Regions from separate parts of the Enterococcus salsurae genome, predicted to be linked through region 2. Evidence: predicted binding sites of a transcription regulator. Region 2 holds the regulator's gene; the other holds the start of a gene.
What was found. Region 2 encodes HrcA, which represses chaperone genes, less so after heat shock. Its sites were predicted from a motif close to TTAGCACTCNNNNNNNNNGAGTGCTAA; they were not measured.
Positions count from the first base shown of each region.

Region 1 (3,565 bases), 580 kb from region 2:
ACTTACTGATTCGCCGAATCATGACAATCATAAAAATATGTAAAAAAAAGACCTCGAATAATCGAGGTCTTACTTTTGATACGAGATTACATCATGCCGCCCATGCCCATAGATGGATCCATGGCTGGTGCTGCTGGCGCTGCTGGTTCTGGTTTGTCCGCAACAACCGCTTCTGTCGTTAGCAACAACGCTGCAACAGATGCTGCGTTTTGCAATGCTGAGCGGGTCACTTTAGTTGGGTCAACGATACCTGCTTCAAGCATGTTTACCCATTCGCCAGTCGCAGCGTTGAAACCAACACCTAGATCAGCATGTTTTAATTTATCGATGATCACTGAACCTTCGTAGCCGGCATTTTCAGCGATTTGGCGTACTGGTTCTTCTAATGCACGTAGAACGATTCTGACACCTGTAGCTGCATCGCCATCTGTTTCGATCGCTGCCACTTTGCTGATGACATTCACTAAGGCAGTTCCCCCACCAGAGACCATGCCTTCTTCAACAGCAGCACGAGTAGCGTTCAATGCGTCTTCGATACGTAATTTCAATTCTTTTAATTCTGTTTCTGTTGGCGCACCCACTTTGATCACTGCAACACCGCCAGCTAATTTAGCCAAACGTTCTTGTAATTTTTCACGGTCAAAGTCGGAAGTTGTATCTGCGATTTGGTTTTTGATCAATTGCACACGTGCGTCGATGCCGCCTTTATCGCCAGCACCTTCAACGATTGTCGTGTTGTCTTTATCAACAACGACTTTGCTTGCTTGACCTAAGTTGTCGATCGTCGCATCTTTTAGTTCAAGACCTAGATCTTCGGTGATGACTGTACCACCAGTTAAAACAGCAATATCTTCTAACATTGCTTTACGACGGTCACCAAATCCTGGTGCTTTCACAGCTACGACATTGAATGTACCACGGATTTTGTTCAAGACAAGTGTTGGTAAAGCTTCGCCATCTACATCGTCAGCGATGATCAACAATGGTTTAGATTGTTGTAAGATTTGTTCTAACAATGGCAAGATATCTTGGATGTTAGAAATTTTCTTGTCAGTGATCAAGATATATGGATTTTCTAAAGCTGCTTCCATTTTGTCATTGTCAGTGACCATGTATTGTGACAAGTAACCACGGTCGAATTGCATACCTTCAACAACATCCAATTCTGTTTCGATTCCTTTTGATTCTTCAATCGTGATCACACCATCATTGCCGACTTTTTCCATTGCATCAGCAATATATTGACCGACTTTCTCGCTGCCTGAAGAAACTGCACCGACTTGTGCGATGGCTTCTTTTGAATCAACGATCGATGAAATGCTGTGTAATTCTTCAACGGCTGCTTTTGTTGCCATTTCGATCCCGCGACGAATGCCTAAAGGATTTGCTCCTGCAGTCACGTTCTTCAACCCTTCACGGACGATGGCTTGTGTCAATAATGTAGCAGTGGTTGTACCATCACCAGCGATATCGTTGGTTTTTGATGCAACTTCTGCGACTAGTTTTGCGCCCATGTTTTCAAAATGATCTTCTAATTCGATTTCTTTTGCGATCGTTACGCCATCATTTGTGATCAATGGTGAGCCATAAGATTTTTCTAAAACAACGTTACGGCCTTTTGGTCCTAAGGTAACTTTCACTGTATCTGCTAATTTGTCTACACCGCGTAACATCGCTGCGCGTGCGTCTTCTGCAAATTTAATCTCTTTTGCCATGATTGATTCACCTCAAATTATTTTTTTATTATTCTACGACTGCGATAATATCTTTAGCAGCCACGATCAAATATTCTGTTCCTTCAAATTTCACTTCTGTGCCAGCGTATTTTTCGAACATGACTTGTTCGCCTACATTGACAGCAACAGGAGCTTGTTCACCGTTTTCAAGTGTGCGGCCTTCGCCAACTGCAATCACGGTACCTGTTTGTGGTTTTTCTTTTGCTGCTGAAGCAAGAACGATTCCGCCTATAGTTTTTTCTTCTTCTTTTGCGACTTCGATAATCACGCGATCACCTAATGGTCTTAACACGATAAATCCCTCCAATAAGTTATAGTCAATTTTTCGATTAGCACTCTCATCCAACGAGTGCTAACTCACAGTTTTAATATTACTCATTTTCCTTTGCTTTTGCAAGCCTTTTGATTATTTTTTTCGTTTTCTTTTTGAACATTCAGGCTTTATTTCTCTTGCTTCACTAGTTTATAATAAACCAAAGGAGTGTGATCCCTAGATCATGTCATTATCAAAATATTCATTTGCCACCATATTTACATACGGCATTGTGTTTTTCTTGCCTAGCGCTTTTGTTCACGCGGGCTTGGCCGTTCCTGCGACCACAATTGGCTACTTAGCTGGCGCCATGATCATGTTTGGTCTCTATTTTTTCCAGAGAGAACCTTTGGCTTTCGAACACAAACGCAGTAAACCATCCGCAATCGTTATTTATGGGTTATCGGGTATTATATTGGCTATCTTGTTGCAGAATGTTGCCGTCTATATTGAGTCCTTGTTTGGTGAAGTGACTGCTTCAGAAAATACCGCGAACATTATCCAAATCATTTTACAACAACCTTTATTTGCTTTGGCTGCGATGGTTGGAGGACCCATCATGGAAGAATTCGTTTTCCGACGTGCATTGGTGGGTATCATTGGCAAATACACCCATGTGTGGATTGGTGTTGTCGTGAGTGCCTTTGCTTTTGCTCTTGCCCATAATGATGGCCATATCCTGGTTTATCTTTTCTTAGGTTTATTTTTCTCAGGTCTTTATGCGTATACAGGTAGTATTTGGACCTCAATGATCACCCATGTTGGTATGAATACCTTAGTGATCATCATACAAGTCCTTGTCCAAAGCGGATATATTCAAGTCCCATAACCTGAAAAAAGAGAGAAGTGCGTAATCCATGCGCACTTCTCTCTTTTGATTAAAGAATCTCTCCATTACTTGTAATGACGTTTTGGTACCATGCGAAAGAATCTTTTTTGCTTCGTGCCAGTGTTCCCTGACCTTCATTGTCTTTATCCACATAAATCACACCATATCGCTTTTTCATCTCACCAGTGCCTGCCGATACAAGATCAATGATGCCCCAAGGGGTATAGCCTATTAGATCGACACCATCATAGAGGACAGCTTCTTTCATCGTTTCAATATGGTCCTTTAAGTAATCGATCCGATACCGGTCATGAATCTGTCCGTCTTCTAACTGGTCAACTGCACCAAAGCCGTTTTCAACAATAAATAGCGGCAGCTCATAGCGTTCATTGAACCAATTCATCGCATAGCGCAAGCCCATTGGATCAATTTGCCAGCCCCATTCTGAAGCATCGACGTACGGATTAGTCACTAAATCTTGACTTTCATCATAGTCGTACGTATGATCGTTTTCTTTCCCTTTCACTGCAAAAGACATATAGTAGCTAAAGCCAATATAATCGACGCAGCCTTCAGCCAAATCTTCTTTGTCCGCTTCAGTGATATCAAGATCAAACGCTTTTCGATCAAAGTATCGCAGTAAATATTTCGGATAATGGCCACGCACATGAACATCTGAGAACCAAT
Region 1 is NZ_BAAHWY010000002.1:692,141-695,705, forward strand. It holds gene groL (chaperonin GroEL) at 87-1,715, opposite strand; gene groES (co-chaperone GroES) at 1,744-2,028, opposite strand; gene ACYVRS_RS07580 (CPBP family intramembrane glutamic endopeptidase) at 2,234-2,878, shown strand; gene ACYVRS_RS07585 (6-phospho-beta-glucosidase) at 2,928-3,565, opposite strand, start outside.
Region 1: groES (co-chaperone GroES) is a predicted target of HrcA. The motif match lies at 2,066-2,092, and genes of this name have one in related genera.

Region 2 (3,565 bases):
CAAGCTTGTCTTGTTCAAATAAAGGAGAATCACGACATATGATACACCCTGTGATAGAAGAATCAGAAAAAAACATTTCTGCGTACATACATATTCCGTTTTGCGAACATATTTGCTACTATTGCGATTTTAATAAGGTGTTTTTAGAAGGACAACCGGTTGATGAATATATTGAGGCCCTGTTGAAGGAAATCGCGTTGACGCTGGCTAAACATCCAATTGATGCCAGCGAAACGATTTATGTGGGTGGCGGCACACCTACATCTTTGAGTGCCCAACAGTTGGACCGTTTGTTATCTGGCATCCATCAGATTTTGCCAACGTCAACAACAAAAGAATTTACCGTAGAGGCCAACCCTGGTGATTTAACTGAAGATAAGATGCTTGTGCTCAAAAATCACGGCGTCAATCGCTTATCGATGGGGGTACAGACTTTCGATGATCGACTGCTGAAGAAAATCGGCCGCAAGCACACCGCAGCAGACGTCTATCAGACTGTCAACATGTTGGAAAAGCATGATTTTCAAAATGTTACCATTGATTTGATTTACGCATTGCCGGGTCAAACACTGGAAAGCTTTCGTGACACCCTGACGCGGGCGATCGATCTAGGATTGCCCCACTATGCCATGTATTCATTGATTCTCGAAAATAAAACAATGTTCATGAACTGGGTCAGACAAGGCCGCATGGTACTGCCTTCGCAAGAGGCTGAAACACAAATGTTTGATGAAGCAATCGAAGCGATGGCACAAGCTGGCTTGAACCAATATGAGATCAGCAATTTTGCTCGGCCGGGGTTTGAATCCAAACACAATATGGTGTACTGGAACAATGCCCATTATTTTGGCTTTGGTGCGGGGGCGAGCGGGTATTTGGATCGGACCAGATTCAAAAATAAAGGACCCATCCAGCATTATCTCAAACCCTTACGAGATGGGCTATTGCCTATTCATGAGCGAGAAGAGCTGACCCGTGAAAATCAGATGGAAGAAGAGCTGTTCCTAGGCTTGCGGAAAAAAAGCGGCATCTCAAAAAGCCGCTTTGAACAAAAATTTGCTGTTCCTTTTCAAGAAGTGTATGGTTCTGTTGTCAAAGATTTGATTGGAAAGGGCTGGTTAGCTGAAGCAGCTGATCAGGTCCATTTAACCAAAGCGGGTATGTTTATTGGCAACGATGTCTTTGAAGCATTTTTGATCGACCCAAATCAAGGCATTCACTAAAAGCAGTGCAAGCTGCTTTTTTATTTGCGGTTAGCACTCGATTGTAAGGAGTGCTAAAAAAGTGATGCAAATGCTTGACAATCCTATCAAATGTGGTATATTTATAATCGTATTAGCACTTAGTAGGAATGAGTGCTAATTGAGGAGTGGATAGAATGTTGACAGCTAGACAACAAATGATATTGCACCTCATCATCCAAAATTATACGAATACTGGCCAACCTACGGGGTCAAAACGATTGATGGAGGATGGGGTTGAAGCGAGTTCCGCAACCATCCGTAATGAGATGAAGGCACTAGAAGCTGCTGGATTCTTGTTGAAGACACATTCTTCATCAGGGCGAGTTCCTTCAATTCAAGGGTACCGCTATTATGTGGATCACTTATTGAAGCCTTCACAAGTTGGATCAACGGAGTTACAAACGATTCGTCATTCTTTTGGTAAAGATTTTCATGAAATCAATGAAATCATTCAACAATCTGCGACAATCTTATCCAATTTAACCAGCTATACTGCATTGTCACTTGGACCAGATGTCAAAGAACGCAAGTTGACTGGCTTTCGGATCGTCCCATTGAATGCACGACAAATCATTGCGATCATCGTGACAGACAAGGGGAATGTTGAAAATCAAGTCTTTACTTTACCCGCTTCAGTCAGTGGTGAAGATTTAGAAAAAATGGTTCGCATCATCAATGATAAGTTGATCGGAGAACCATTAATGACTGTTTATCATCGTTTACGGACAGAAATACCTATGATACTACATAAGTATTTCCAAACTACCGACGGCATCGTTGATTTATTCGATGCGATGCTGAGTCATATTTTTGAAGAAAAAATCTTTGTCGGCGGACGTATGAATCTCTTAGATTTTGAGCCGACACAAGATGTCAGCCAATTCAAATCGATGTATTCTTTCATGAAAAATGCGGATCAGCTAACCCAACTGTTGGCACCTAGAGATCAATCGATTCAAATTCGGATCGGTTCTGAACTCGGCAACGACTTATTGCAAAATATGAGTTTGATCCAAGCAAGTTATGAAATCGAAGGACATGGACAAGGGACAATTGCTTTGCTGGGTCCTTCCAGCATGCCCTATTCCCGGATGTTTGGTTTGATGGATGTTTTTAGAAGCGAGTTAGCCAGCAAATTAGCTGAGTATTACCGCGCATTGGATCATTCTGATGAGTAAGCGGAATTTGAATAAAGAAGGGATGGTACACGCGTGACGGAAAAAGATGAACAATTGAAGGAAGATATGCTTCAAGAAACCGAAGCAGCAACTGAACCTTCAGAAGAAGCGATCGATACTGCAGGCATCTCTGAGGCGGAAGTTGAAAAAACGGAAGTCGAATTGCTGCAAGAAAAAAACAATGAATTAGAAGATCAGTTTTTACGCGCACGAGCTGAGATTGCGAATATTACATCCCGCAATCGCAACGAGCGAGAAACATTGCAAAAATACCGTTCGCAAGACCTAGGCAAGAAACTTTTGCCGGCAATTGACAATCTTGAACGGGCAATGGCTGCCGATGTAGGCGAAGAACAAGCAGCAAACTTGAAAAAAGGGGTCGAAATGGTCCTTGAAAGTTTGCGTCAAGCATTGAAAGATGAAGGCATCGAAGAAATTCCAGCTGAAGGTGCAGCATTTGATCCGAATTTGCATCAAGCCGTTCAAACGGTACCTGCAACAGAAGATGTGCCAGCAGATACCATCGTCAATGTTTTGCAAAAAGGGTACAAACTGCATGACCGCGTCTTGCGTGCAAGTATGGTCATCGTAGCCCAATAAATCTAACTATTATTTCGTTTAAATTGAAAAGGAGCGTAAACACATGAGTAAAATTATCGGTATTGACTTAGGAACAACAAACTCAGCAGTCGCTGTTCTTGAAGGCGGCGAAGCAAAAATCATCACAAACCCAGAAGGAAATCGGACAACACCGTCTGTTGTATCATTCAAAAATGGTGAGATCCAAGTAGGTGAAGTGGCAAAACGTCAAGCAGTGACAAACCCACACACGATTTCTTCTATCAAACGTCATATGGGCGAAGCTGGCTACAAAGTAGAAGTAGATGGCAAAACCTATACACCGCAAGAAGTTTCAGCAATGGTACTGCAATACATCAAAGGCTTTGCTGAAGACTATTTAGGCGAAAAAGTTGAAAAAGCAGTCATCACTGTTCCTGCATATTTCAACGATGCACAACGTCAAGCAACCAAAGATGCGGGTAAAATCGCTGGGTTGGAAGTTGAGCGGATCGTCAATGAACCAACAGCTGCAGCATTGGCATATGGTTTAGACAAAACAGACAAAGACGAAAAAATCCTAGT
Region 2 is NZ_BAAHWY010000002.1:116,006-119,570, reverse strand. It holds gene hemW (radical SAM family heme chaperone HemW) at 39-1,223, shown strand; gene hrcA (heat-inducible transcriptional repressor HrcA) at 1,379-2,422, shown strand; gene grpE (nucleotide exchange factor GrpE) at 2,456-3,022, shown strand; gene dnaK (molecular chaperone DnaK) at 3,066-3,565, shown strand, end outside.